2 regions of the Agrococcus citreus genome follow, and region 2 is predicted to be linked to the other one. Evidence: predicted binding sites of a transcription regulator. Region 2 holds the regulator's gene; the other holds the start of a gene.
The links. Region 2 encodes HrcA, which represses chaperone genes, less so after heat shock. Its sites were predicted from a motif close to TTNGCACTCGNNNNNNNCGAGTGCNAA; they were not measured.
Positions count from the first base shown of each region.

Region 1: the regulator HrcA is predicted to act here: its motif matches at 1,626-1,652, upstream of groL (chaperonin GroEL).

Region 1 covers NZ_BAAAKK010000003.1:149,097-155,819, forward strand. The annotation lists gene groL (chaperonin GroEL) at 1-1,587, opposite strand, end outside; gene ABD106_RS06035 (LytR C-terminal domain-containing protein) at 1,709-2,200, opposite strand; gene ABD106_RS06040 (DUF3263 domain-containing protein) at 2,272-2,697, opposite strand; gene msrB (peptide-methionine (R)-S-oxide reductase MsrB) at 2,771-3,169, shown strand; gene ABD106_RS06050 (DMT family transporter) at 3,153-4,091, opposite strand; gene ABD106_RS06055 (GNAT family N-acetyltransferase) at 4,088-4,612, opposite strand; tRNA gene ABD106_RS06060 (tRNA-Thr) at 4,659-4,730, shown strand; gene ABD106_RS06065 (hypothetical protein) at 4,842-5,336, shown strand; gene ABD106_RS06070 (DsbA family protein) at 5,448-6,440, opposite strand; gene ABD106_RS06075 (DsbA family protein) at 6,440-6,723, opposite strand, start outside.
Region 2 covers NZ_BAAAKK010000001.1:291,980-298,702, reverse strand. The annotation lists gene ABD106_RS01480 (16S rRNA (uracil(1498)-N(3))-methyltransferase) at 1-309, opposite strand, end outside; gene dnaJ (molecular chaperone DnaJ) at 309-1,394, opposite strand; gene hrcA (heat-inducible transcriptional repressor HrcA) at 1,395-2,408, opposite strand; gene ABD106_RS01465 (DUF4870 domain-containing protein) at 2,614-3,519, shown strand; gene hemW (radical SAM family heme chaperone HemW) at 3,561-4,766, opposite strand; gene ABD106_RS01455 (DUF1990 domain-containing protein) at 4,768-5,406, opposite strand; gene lepA (translation elongation factor 4) at 5,403-6,723, opposite strand, start outside.

The sequences.
Region 1 (6,723 bases), on a different contig from region 2:
CATGGCAGGAGCCTTCTCGGGCTTGTCGGCGACGACGACCTCGGTGGTGAGGAAGAGGCCGGCGATCGACGCGGCGTTGGCGAGCGCGGAGCGCGTCACCTTCACCGGGTCGGAGATGCCCGCGGCGAGCATGTCGACGTACTCGCCCGTGGCGGCGTTGAGGCCGTGGCCCACGGGGAGGTTGCGCACCTTCTCGGCGACGACGCCCGGCTCGAGGCCGGCGTTGAGCGCGATCTGCTTGAGCGGCGCGTCGACAGCGACACGAACGATGTTCGCGCCCGTCGCCTCGTCGCCGGTCAGCTCGAGCCCGTCGAAGGCGCTCTTCGCGGCCTGGATGAGGGCGACGCCACCACCGGCGACGATGCCCTCCTCGACTGCAGCCTTCGCGTTGCGGACGGCGTCCTCGATGCGGTGCTTGCGCTCCTTGAGCTCGACCTCGGTCGCTGCGCCCGACTTGATGACGGCGACGCCACCGGCGAGCTTCGCGAGGCGCTCCTGGAGCTTCTCGCGGTCGTAGTCGCTGTCGGTCGAGTCGATCTCCTGGCGGATCTGGCGCACGCGGCCGGCGATGGCGTCAGCCTCGCCCGCACCCTCGACGATCGTCGTCTCGTCCTTCGTGATGACGACCTTGCGCGCACGGCCCAGCATGTCGAGCGTCGTGTTCTCGAGCTTGAGGCCGACCTCCTCGGAGATGACCTGGCCGCCCGTGAGGATCGCCATGTCGGCGAGCATCGCCTTGCGGCGGTCGCCGAAGCCGGGAGCCTTGACGGCGACCGACTTGAAGATGCCGCGGATCTTGTTCACGACGAGCGTCGCGAGCGCCTCGCCCTCGACGTCCTCGGCGATGATGACGAGCTGCTTGCCCGCCTGGATCACCTTGTCGACGACCGGGAGGAGGTCCTTGATGTTCGAGATCTTCGAGTTGACGATCAGGATGTACGGGTCCTCGAAGACCGTCTCCTGGCGCTCGGGGTCCGTGACGAAGTACTGCGACAGGAAGCCCTTGTCGAAGCGCATGCCCTCGGTCAGCTCGAGCTCGGTGCCGAAGGTGTTCGACTCCTCGACGGTGACGACGCCCTCCTTGCCGACCTTGTCGATGGCCTCGGCGATCAGCGCGCCGATCTCCTCGTCAGCAGCCGAGATCGATGCCGTCGCGGCGATCTCCGCCTTGGTCTCGACCTCCTTGGCGTTCGCGAGCAGCTGCTCGATGACGGCCGCCGTGGCCTTCTCGATGCCGCGCTTGAGGCTGATGGGGTCTGCGCCCGCCGCCACGTTGCGGAGGCCCTCGCGGACCAGCGCCTGTGCGAGCACGGTCGCCGTCGTCGTGCCGTCACCGGCGACGTCGTCGGTCTTCTTGGCGACCTCCTTGACCAGCTCTGCGCCGATCTTCTCGTAGGGGTCCTCGAGCTCGATCTCCTTGGCGATCGAGACGCCGTCGTTCGTGATGGTGGGGGCGCCCCACTTCTTCTCGAGCACGACGTTGCGGCCGCGCGGGCCGAGGGTCACCTTCACCGTGTCGGCGAGCGTGTTCAGTCCACGCTCCAGCCCACGGCGGGCCTCCTCGTTGAATGCGATCATCTTTGCCATTGCAGTCTTCGTCCCTCCTGGACGCTGTGGACGTTCAATTGGCACTCCACTAGAGAGAGTGCCAAGGCCAAGTCTGGCACTCGACCCGGTCGAGTGCAAGCCGCAGGCTGTGGCGGCGCTGTCAGGGCGCGGAGGGCGTCGGCGCGTGCGAGATGTCGCTGTCGTCCCGCGGCTCCGTGCTCGGCACCGTGCCGGGCGCATCCGTGCCGAGCACGATCGTGATCGGCGAGCCCGAGACGCGGCCGTCCGACTGCCGGGCCTCCCCCACGCCGAGCTGCTGGGCGAGGCCGCGGGCGATCGGCTCGAGCGCGGGGTCGTCGAACCAGACGACCGTGCGGTCGCCGATCTCGGTGGCGGATGCGGTCGTCACGACGGTCCAGCCGGCGTCGGAGAGGGCCTGGCCGGCGCCCGCCGCGACGGCGCGCTCGCCGGACCCGTCGAGCACGGTGATGGATGCGTCGATGCTGGGATCGATCTGCGCGGGGTCGGCGATCACGAGCGGCTCCTCGGTCGCGACCGGCTCGGGCACCGGCTCGACGCGCAGCCGGTCGAGCAGGAAGAGCCCGACCGCGGTGAGCACGACCGTCACCGCGAGCGCGCACAGCAGGATCACCCAGCGCGGCCAGCGAGTGACCGAACCCGATCGATGGGCGCCGACGCGATGCGTGGCGCGCTGCCCCCGGCTCATGCGTCGTCGCGCAGACGGAGCAGCCGACGCACGAGCATCGGGTCGTGGCGCAGCGCCTCGGGCGTCTCGAGCGCGGCGTCGAGCACCTGGTAGTAGCGGGTCGTCGACCAGCCGAACTCCGCCCGGATCGCGCGCGCCTTCGCGCCGCCGTGGCTCGACCAGCGCCCCTCGAAGTCGAGCACGCCGCGGATCCGCTCGGCCCGAGCCCGCGCGAGGTCGTCGCGACCGGCGCGGTCGGCGCCGGCCGGCGCATCCGGCGCCTCGGTCGTGTCCGGCGCCGCCTCTGCGGTCGTGTCAGCGCTCGTGTCAGCGGCTCGCGGCAGGATGTCGAGCGCGTCGGCGGCCGCCTCAGCCGCCGCGAAGGCGAGGGCTGCCGCCTCGTCAGCGGTGCCCTGCCTGCGGATGCGCGGCTCGGTCGGCATGGACTCGATCCTAAGCGGGCGCGGGCGTTCTGCTCGCCGCGAAACGCCTGCTGCGGCGGCGTAGCATCGAGGCATGACCGATCGAATCGAACGCTCCGACTCCGAGTGGCGCGAGACCCTCGCCCCCGACGCCTTCAAGGTGCTGCGCGAGGCCGGCACGGAGCGCCCGTGGACCGGCGCGCTGCTCGACGAGCAGCGCCAGGGCGTCTACGCGTGCGGCGCGTGCGGCAACGAGCTCTTCGACGACCAGACGAAGTTCGACGCCGGCTGCGGCTGGCCGAGCTTCTACGAGGCTCGCGAGGACGCGGTCGAGCTCATCGAGGACCGCTCGCTCGGCATGGTGCGCACCGAGGTGCGCTGCGCGAAGTGCGGCAGCCACCTGGGCCACCTCTTCGACGACGCCCCGCAGACGCCGACCGGCGACCGCTTCTGCATGAACTCCGTCGCGATGACCTTCACGCCGCAGTCCTGACCCGCGGCGCTGCGCGTCGGCGGATCGCCGAGACGCCGACTGCAGCGATCGTCAGTGCAGCGCCGAGCAGCGACCAGACCGTCACGGGGTGGGCTGCCGGGAACACGGCGTCGAGCGCGACCGACATGACGACCTGGCCGCAGATGACGCCGAGGCCCATCGTCAGCACTCCCAGGTGGTGCACGGCGACCGACATGAGCGCGATGAAGACGATCCCGAGCACGCCGCCGACGTAGAGCCACGGCTCGGTCGGCAGCGGCTGCGCGCGCACGCCCGCGATCGTCTGCACGAGCACGAACGCAGCGAGCGCGACGGTGCCGACGAGGAAGTTCGAGACGGCCTGCGCGATCGCCGAGCGCGAGTGCCGCTGCACGAGGCCGCCCATCGCCTGCTGCAGCGACTGCAGCAGGCCTGCCGCGAACGGCAGCACGATGAGCCACGCGCCGTCGAGCTCGCCCGTGCCGACGAGCGCGAGGCCGACGGCGACGAGCGCGAGCAGCGCGCCGACGACGCGCGGCGCGGTGATGTGCTTCTTCGCGAGGCCGCCGAGGCCCATCCGGTCGACGGCGAGGCCGCTCATCGTCTGGCCGGCGACGACGCCGACGGTGAAGAGCGCGACGCCGAGCGTGCCGACGGCGACGCCCTGCGTGGCGACGAGGAACGCGCCGAGGAGGCCGGTCGTCGCGTACCACCACGGCATCGAGCCGTCACGGATGACGCCGACCAGCCGGCACACGCCGGCGCGGGAGCCGGGTGAGACGGCGAGCAGCGCAGCGAGCACCACGAGCCCGACGGCGAACGAGATGAGCGCGGCGAGCATGCCGTGGTCGAGGCGAGCGCCCAGCTCGCCGTTGATGCGGCCCTGCAGCGCGAGGCCCGCGCCGGCCGCGATCGACGCGAGCAGCCACAGGAAGAGGATCATGCGAGCTCCAGCGGGGCGAGGTCGGGCGCGGGGTCGGTCGCGAGCCGGGCGAGCCTGACGACGTCGAAGCGCTCGTCGCGGCCCTGCTCGTCGGCGTAGCGCAGGCGCTCGCGCTCGACGCCCTCCCGCAGGTAGCCGGCGCGCTCGGCGACCGCGATCGACGCGGGATTGTTGGCCCGCGCGCCGAGCTCGAGCCGGTGGAGGCCGTCGGCGAAGAGCGCGCGCGACATCGAGTCGAGCGCGCGCGCCGCGAGTCCCCGGCCGCGCGCGGAGGGCGCGAGCCAGTACGACAGCCACGCCGTGCCGTGCCGGGGATCGCGCGAGCCGGCCATGACGCATCCGACGGCCGTGCCGTCGACGTCGATCGCGAGGGCCTCGGCGGCGATGGCGGCGAGGTGCTCGCGCGCGTCGGCGAGGGTGCGGATGGGCGGCGCCTGCCGGTGCAGGTCGGCGGATGCCTCGAACGCGGCGAGCACGGCGGCCGCGTCGCGCTCGGGGCTCCAGGGACGCAGTCGAGGCACCGGACAAGCCTAGAATGGCTGGGCGCCCCGGCCGTACCGGGGCCGCGCCTCCTTAGCTCAGTGGTAGAGCAACGCTCTTGTAAAGCGTAGGTCGTCAGTTCAATCCTGACAGGGGGCTCCCCCGCCGGGCGGCCGGTCGAGCCGCACGGGGCGCCCAGCGCCCCGCGCGAGTCGAGACCACCTGCGGGGCGGGCGCACTCGACGGCGCGACGTGTGGTCGTATACAGCCATGCACGACAGCACCGCCGACGCGTTCACGGTGGCTCACGCATACACGCTGGTGTTCGGCGACTTCCGCCGCACCATCGATGCCGCCGTGATGGCGCTGCTCGATGGCCACGAAGCGCTTGAAGTGGCGGAGCTCGCCGGGGCGAGCCCGGCCTTGGGATGGTCGGAGGCGCGGGCGCTCGTCGAACCCGCGCATGCGGCGCTCGGCCTCGACTATCAGGAGATGTCCGACGAGGATGCGCAGGTGATCGCTCTTCGAGTCGTGGTCTCGGAGTACCGCAGCGGCGCTCGAACGCTGCGCGAGCTGACCTCCTGGGCGCACGACGTGATCATGCACGGCTCCAGCAGCCGAGCGGTCGAGCGAGTCGTGCAGCTGGAGGACGACCTCGAGGTCTGGCAGCCGAGGCGCGATCCCGCCGAGGTGGAAGCGGTCCTCGATGACTTCCTGCGCGAGACCGCGGACGCGGTTCCGCGCTGGCGGCCACGGCAGGGGTGAGCCGGGCCACGAGGGCGATGGTCTCGACTCGGTCAGCGCGCTGCGCGCGCGGACCGGCTCGACCAGCGGAAGCGCGCTGCGCGCGCGGACCGGCTCGACCGGCCACGGGGGCTACGCGCGGGGCGTCTGCTCCGCGATGAACGCGGCCAGCGCATCCGCGTCGCTCACGTCGCCCGCGAAGGTGACGCCGTCGACGATGATCGTCGGCACGCCGCGCAGCGGCTCGACGCCCTGCAGCGGCTGCTCGATCGCCCGCACCGTCGCCTGGCGCACCCACCAGGCGAACTGTGCCGACTGCACGCACTCGTCGATCTCGGCGCCCACCTCGGCCGCGAGCGCCGACACGGCGGCGGCGTCGAAGCGCTGCTCCTGCAGGTGCGCGACGAGCGCGCTCTGGAACGAGCGGTACGCCTCGGGCTCGCTCTCGGCGACGCACGCGAGCGCGTTCGCGCCGAGCGTCGACGCGTAGCCGTTGCCGATCTCGTCGCCGAGCGAGACCGGCAGGTAGGCGACGCGCGCCTCACCCTCGTCGGCGAGCCGCTCGAGCTGCTCGCCGTTCGCGGCGAGCGCGCGGGCGCAGTACTCGCACTGCGCGTCGATGACGACGAGGATGTCGTGGATGCCGGACGCCGGCTCCATGGCCGCGGGCGCGCCATCGGCAGGCACGGGCTCGGCCTCCACCACGCCGTCGGCGTCGAACGCGACGGCGTCGGCCATGTTCGCCGGCCCATCCGCCGGTGAGAGCGTGACGATCTCGCCGCCGAGCGACTGCTGGATCGTCTCGATCGCGGGGTCGCGGATGACCCAGCGCTCCGCGACGAGCACCGTCTGCTCCTGCAGCTGCCGCTCGGTCGCGATGGCCTGCGCCTCGGCCGGGTCTGCCGCGAGGATGAGCTCGGTGTCGCCGCCGCACGCGGCGACGATCGGCTCGTCGTCGCTCGCGCGGTACTGCTCGACGAGGTCGGCGCACTCGCCGCCCGCCTCGAGGTAGGCGGCGCCGAGCTCGCCGATCGTCGAGACCGGCGCGGGAGGGGTCGCCGCGCACCCGGCCAGCAGGGCGAGCGCGGCGACCGCGAGCCCTGCCGACCAGGTGCGCCGGCGCATCAGGGCGCAGGCGTCTCGGAGGGCGCCGGCGTCTCGGTCGGCGCCGGCGTCTCCGTGGGCTCCGCCGACTCGCCGGTCAGCTGGCCGGCGGTCGCGGTGATGAACGCCTGGAAGCCAGCCGCGTCAGCGGGCGATCCCGGGTACTTCTGGCCGTTGACGAGCACCGTCGGGGTGCGGTCGGCGACGACGCCCTCCGTGCCCGGCAGCGGCTGCGTGCCGGCGCGGACGGTCGCGTCCTCGACCCAGCTCATGAAGCGGCCCTCGCGGATGCACTCGGCGGCGC
Region 2 (6,723 bases):
GACGCCGAGCTCGGTGGATGCCTGCACGGCGAGCTCGGCGCGATCGCCCTTCGCGAGCGCCTGGGCGAGGCCGATGCGCGGCGACGGCGCCGGCAGCACCTCGACGCGCTGCAGCACGACGTCGACGCCGTCGCGCTCGGCGCGGTCGATGACGCCCTCGGCGAGCGTGCCGAGGCCGTCGCTCACGAGCACGCGCTCGCCGCGGCGCATGCGCGAGACGACGGCGGCATGGTGCGCCTCCTCGCCGGTGAGCGTCACGACGTCGCCGGCGGATGCGCCCGCGATGTCGAGCCAGTAGCAGTGCGCCATCAGAGCCGGAGTCGGTCGCGCATCTTCGCGAACAGCCCCTGCTTGAACTGCGCGAGGTGCGGAGCGGGAGCCTTCGTGCGATCGCGCAGCTCGCGCAGCAGCTCCTCGGTGCGCCGGTCGAGCTTCTGCGGCGTGACGACCTGCACGCCGAGCTTGAGGTCGCCGCGGCCACCGCCGCGGAGCCGGGTGACGCCGCGATCGGCGATCGTGAGGATGTCGCCGGACTGCGTGCCCGGTCGCACCTCGACCTCGACCGCGCCGTCGATCGCCTCGATGCGCGTGCGGGTGCCGAGCGCCGCATCCGGCATCGAGACCTCGAGGGTCGCGAGCAGGTCGTCGCCCGAGCGGCTGAAGACGTCGTGGTGGCGCACGTTGATCTCGAGGTAGAGCGTGCCGGCGGGGCCGCCGGCCTCGCCGACCTCGCCCTGGCCGGGCAGCTGGATGCGCAGCCCGGTGTCGACGCCCGCGGGGAGGTCGACCGGGATCGTGCGCTCGGCGCGCACGCGCCCGTGGCCCGCGCACGTCGGGCACGGGTCGGGGATGACCGTGCCGTAGCCCTGGCAGATGCCGCACGGCTGGCTCGTGACGACGTTGCCGAGCAGCGAGCGCACCTGGCGCTGCACGTGCCCGGAGCCGCCGCACATCGTGCAGCGCTCGGGGCTCGTGCCGGGCGCGGTGCACTCGCCGCCGCACGTCTCGCACAGCACGGCCGTCTGCACGCGGAGCTCCCGGTGCACGCCGAAGACGACGTCGGCGAGGTCGAGGTCGACGCGCAGCAGGCTGTCCTGGCCTGGCTGCCGACGCGATCGCGGCCCCTGCGAGCGCGCGCCGCCGAAGAACTGCTCGAAGATGTCGCCGAACCCGAAGGCGCCGGCACCGGCGCTCGGGCCGCGGTCGTACTCGGCGCGGGACTGCGGGTCGCCGAGCACGTCGTACGCGTGCGTGACGGTCTTGAACCGCTCCGCCGCATCCTCGCTCGGGTTCACGTCGGGGTGCAGCTCGCGCGCCAGCCGGCGGTACGCCTTCTTGATCTCGTCCTGGCCGGCGTCGCGCGCGACGCCGAGGGTCTCGTAGTGGTCAGTCACTCAGTCCTCGCTCAGCAGCCGCGTCAGGTAGCGCGCAACTGCGCGCACCGCGGCCATGTTTCCTGCGTAGTCCATCCGGGTCGGGCCCAGCACGCCCACGTGGCCCTCGAGCCGCGCGTCGCTGTAGGTCGACGCCACGACGGCGGTCTCCCCCAGCGGTCCCGAGAGCTCGCGGCCGATGCGGGTCGTCACCTCGCCCTCCGCGCCCATCTCGTCGAAGAGCCGCAGCAGCGTCACCTGCTCCTCGATCGCGTCGAGCACCGGCGTGACGCGCCCGTGGAAGTCGCGCTCCTCGCGCACGAGGTGCGAGGCGCCCGCCATCACGATGCGGTCGCCGCCGGCCGCCTGCAGCATCTCGCTGAGCGTCTGGGCGACGGATGCCGTGGCGGGCTGGAGCGCGGGGGGCGCGGATGCGGCGGCCGAGCCGAGCCGCTCGACGGCGTCGGCCGGCGACAGCTCGGCGACGGTCTCGGTGAAGGCGCGGCCGAGGGCGGTCGCCTGCTCGGGCTCGATGCGCTGCTGCGCGTCGAGCACGCGCTGCTCGACGCGGCCGGAGTCGAGGATGAGCACGGCGAGCAGCTTCGTCTCGGCGACGGCGATGAGCTCGACGCGGCGCACGCCCGCGGGTCGCCGCATCGGCACCTGCACGAGCGCGACCTGGTTGGTGAGCGACGACAGCAGCCGCGCGGTGCGCGCGAGCACGTCGTCGCGGTCGACGGCCTCGTCGAGGAAGCGCGTGATCGCGACGCGCTGCGCGGGCGTGAGCGGCTGCATGCGCTGCAGTCGGTCGACGAACACGCGGTAGCCCTTGTCGGTGGGCACGCGTCCCGAGGAGGTGTGCGGCGCGACGATGAGCTCCTCCTCCTCGAGGAGCGCCATGTCGTTGCGGATGGTCGCCGCCGAGACGCCGAACGCGTGGCGCTCGACGATCGACTTCGAACCCACGGGCTCGCGCATGGCGACGTAGTCCTGCACGATCGCTCGGAGGACATCGAGGCCGCGATCCGAGACCATCCGCACTCCCCTCGTCATGGGGCGCCGCATCCGCTCGGGACGCCGGCACCGCTCCTGGCACTCTCGTCGACTGACTGCCAATCGTACCGCGAGCCAGCGGTGTTCGGTCGGCTCGGCGCGTTCTGACCCCATGCACAGCCGTGCAGGCGCACAATGGGCCCAGCGATTGGTCCCGCGCCCGCGAGACGCACACGAAAGGCACGCAATGTCCGATCCCAACGCTCCCCGCGGGGAGCAGCACGATCCGTCCGAGCAGCCCGTCGATGGCTTCGCCGTGACGGACGAGCAGCACGCGGCTCCGAGCGCCCCCGCGGCGCCGGGCGTCGGCGAGCCCGCGAAGTCGTTCTCGTCCCCCGCCGTCACGCCCGATGCGCCGGGCCAGCCCGCGTTCAGCGGCCCCTCCGATCCCGCCGACTGGCAGCGCGGGCAGCAGCAGCCCTTCAGCGCACCGTCGTCGAGCGCGCCGCAGTACGGGCAGCAGGGCCAGCCGGGTCAGTCTCAGGGCCAGCCTCCCTACGGCGGCCAGCCGGGTCAGCCCGGTCAGCAGCAGGGCCAGCCCTCGTACGGGCAGCCCCAGTACGGGCAGTCCCAGCCCGGCCAGCCGCAGTCCGGTCAGCCGCAGTACGGGCAGCCGGGGCAGCCCCCGTTCGGCGGGCAGCAGCAGTACGGCGGCCAGCAGTACGGCGGCCAGCCGCAGTACGGCGCTCCCGGTCAGCCGCAGTACGCGGCGGCCGCGCCGATGTCGCCGGTCGACGAGAAGAACGCCGGCATGTGGGGCCACATCTCGGGCCTCTCGACGATCGTCACGGGCGGCTTCGGCGGCTGGATCGGCCCGCTCATCGTCTACATGATCTACAAGGACCGCAGCGCGTTCGCGCGGCAGGAGTCGAAGGAGGCGCTGAACTTCGGCATCTTCATGACCATCCTCGCCGTCGGCATCATGGTCGTCGGCATCGTGCTCGCGATCCCCACGTTCGGGCTGCTCGGCATCATCAGCGCCCTGTACTGGATCCCGGGCCTGCTGCAGGTGATCTTCTCGATCATCGGCGCGATCCGCGTCAACAACGGAGGCTCGTACCGCTACCCGTTCAACTGGCGGATGGTGAAGTAGGAAGCACGTGAAGTAGCAGCTCCTGGAGGAGGCCGCTCGCCTCAGGGCAGCAGCCGCCGCACCACTGCGTCGGCGAGGAGCCGCCCTCGCAGCGTCGGGACCACCCGGCCGGCGAGGGCGGCTGCTGGGTCGACGAGGCCCTCGGCCATGAGACCGGCGACCGCGCGGCGGCCGTCGGGCTCGAGCACGTCGATCGCGAGGCCCTCGGCGATGCGCGACTCGAGCAGCACGCGCTCGACCCGGCGCGTCTCGTCGTCGAGCACCTCGCGCGCGAGCGCCGGTGAGGCGCCCGCCAGCAGCCGGTCGCGGTACGCGGCCGGGTGCTTCACGTTCCACCAGCGCACGCCGCCGACGTGGCTGTGCGCGCCGGGCCCGAAGCCCCACCAGTCCTGACCGCGCCAATAGGCGAGGTTGTGGCGCGCGACGCGACCGCCGCGGGCCCAGTTCGAGACCTCGTACCAGCCGTAGCCCGCCGAGGTGAGCGTCGCATCCGCCGCCTCGTACATCGCCGCCTGCAGGTCGTCGTCGGGCGCGACGAGCTCGCCGCGACGGATGCGTCGGGCGAGTGCCGTGCCGTCCTCGACGATGAGCGCATACGCCGAGACGTGGTCGGGCGCCATCGCGACGGCCGCGTCGAGCGAGCGCTGCCAGTCGTCGAGCGACTCCCCCGGCGCGCCGTAGATGAGGTCGATCGAGACCTCGAGGCCCGCCTTGCGTGCCCACGCGACGACCTGCGGCACGCGCTCGGGGTCGTGCGTGCGATCGAGCGCCGCGAGCACGTGCGGCACGGCCGACTGCATGCCGAACGAGACGCGCGTCACGCCGCCGGCGCGCAGCTGCGCGAGGCCAGCGGCGTCGATGGAGTCGGGGTTCGCCTCGACCGAGACCTCCGCGCCCGGGGCGAGGCCGAACGCATCCCGCACGCCGTCGAGCATGCGCAGCAGGTCGCCGGCGGGCAGCAGCGTCGGCGTGCCGCCGCCGAAGAAGACGGTCTCTGCCTGGCGGAGCGGTCCGAGCTCGCCGAGCACGCGCGTGGCGACGGCGATCTCGGCCGCGACGTCGCCCGGGTAGCCGGCGCGCGTCGCGCCGCGCAGCTCGTCGGCGGTGTAGGTGTTGAAGTCGCAGTAGCCGCAGCGCACCGAGCAGAACGGCACGTGCAGGTAGACGCCGAACGGTCCGTCGGCAGCGGTGCCCGCCGGCAGGCGGCCGTCGGCCGGCGCGGCGTCGCCCTCGGGCAGCCGCCCCATGTCAGCGGACGTCGATCGACCGGAGGACGTCCATGAACCGGTCGTGGTAGCGGCGGCGCAGCGCCCGCGCGAAGGGGCCGCCGAGCTTGACCCACCAGGCGTCGTGCCGCACGATGGCGCGGAAGTGCAGGAAGACGGTCTCGTCGTCGGCGATCTCGACGGTGAAGCGCTCCTCGCCCGCGAGCGGGTGGCCCTCGAGCGAGCCGATGATGACGACGTGGCTGCTCGGCTCCTCCTCGACCGCGATCACGCGCATCGGTGCGTGCACCTGCACACCGGCGATGCGGATGCGCTGGTCGACCGAGTCGCCCGGCTGCAGGAAGGGCTCGCCGTCGGGGCCGAAGTCCTGCTGCGGCTCGATGCTCGCCGCGCGGGTCGCCTCGGTGCCGTCGAAGCCGACGGGCCGGTAGACGGTGCCCTCGTCGGTGCCGACGATGTCGACCTCGATGCCCGCGAGCCGCTGGATCTTCCAGGTGCGAAGGGCCGCGACCGCGGCGTCGTAGCGCGGCCGGCCGTGACCGATGCGCGAGCGCTTCTGCACGACCTCGAAGCCCTTCGGCGGGAACCGGTGGAAGTCGAAGTGCCCGGTCGCGCCGACGGCGCCGTAGTTGGTGGAGCGCTCGGCGATGGGCTTCGTCACTTCGAGTCCTTCTTCGTCTCGCCGGTCGAGAGCGCGGCGATGAACGCCTCCTGGGGGACCTCGACGCGCCCGACCATCTTCATGCGCTTCTTGCCCTCCTTCTGCTTCTCGAGCAGCTTGCGCTTGCGGGTGATGTCGCCGCCGTAGCACTTGGCGAGCACGTCCTTGCGGATGGCCCGGATCGTCTCGCGGGCGATGATGCGGGCGCCGATGGCGGCCTGGATCGGCACCTCGAACTGCTGCCGCGGGATGAGCTCGCGCAGCTTGCCGGCCATGAGCACACCGTAGGCGTAGGCCTTGTCGCGGTGGACGATCGCGCTGAAGGCGTCGACCTGCTCGCCCTGCAGCAGGATGTCGACCTTGACGAGGTCGCCCTCGTCCTCGCCGTCGACCTCGTAGTCGAGCGAGGCGTAGCCCTGCGTGCGCGACTTCAGCTGGTCGAAGAAGTCGAAGACGATCTCGCCGAGCGGCAGCCGGTAGCGCAGCTCGACCCGGTCCTCCGAGAGGTACTCCATGCCGCCGAGCGTGCCGCGGCGCGTCTGGCACAGCTCCATGATCGCGCCGACGTAGTCCTTGGGCGCGAGGATCGTCGCGCGCACCATCGGCTCGACGACCGAGAGGATCTTGCCGTCCGGGAACTCGCTCGGGTTCGTGACGATGTGCGCCTGCCGGTCCTCGGTCTGCACCTGGTACGGCACGCTCGGCGCGGTCGCGATGAGGTCGAGGTTGAACTCGCGCTCGAGGCGCTCGGTGATGATCTCGAGGTGCAGGAGCCCCAGGAATCCGCAGCGGAAGCCGAAGCCGAGCGCGACGGAGGTCTCCGGCTCGTAGACGAGCGCCGCATCCGACAGCTTGAGCTTGTCGAGCGCCTCGCGCAGCACCGGGTAGTCGCTGCCGTCGATCGGGTACAGGCCCGAGAAGACCATCGGCTTCGGCTCGGCGTAGCCCTTGAGGGCGACGGTCGCCGGCGCCTTCACGGTCGTCACGGTGTCGCCGACCTTCGACTGGCGCACATCCTTCACGCCCGTGATGAGGTAGCCGACATCGCCGACGCTCAGGCCCTTCGACGGGATCGGCTCGGGGCTCGAGACGCCCATCTCGAGCGCCTCGTGCTTGGAGCCGGTCGACATCATGACGACCTGCTCGCGCGGGCGGAGCGTGCCGTCGACCATCCGCACGTAGGTGACGACGCCGCGGTAGGCGTCGTAGACCGAGTCGAAGATCATCGCGCGGGCGGGGCCGTCGACGTCGCCCGTCGGCGCGGGCACCGTGCGCACGACGCGGTCGAGCAGCGCGTCGACGCCCATGCCGGTCTTG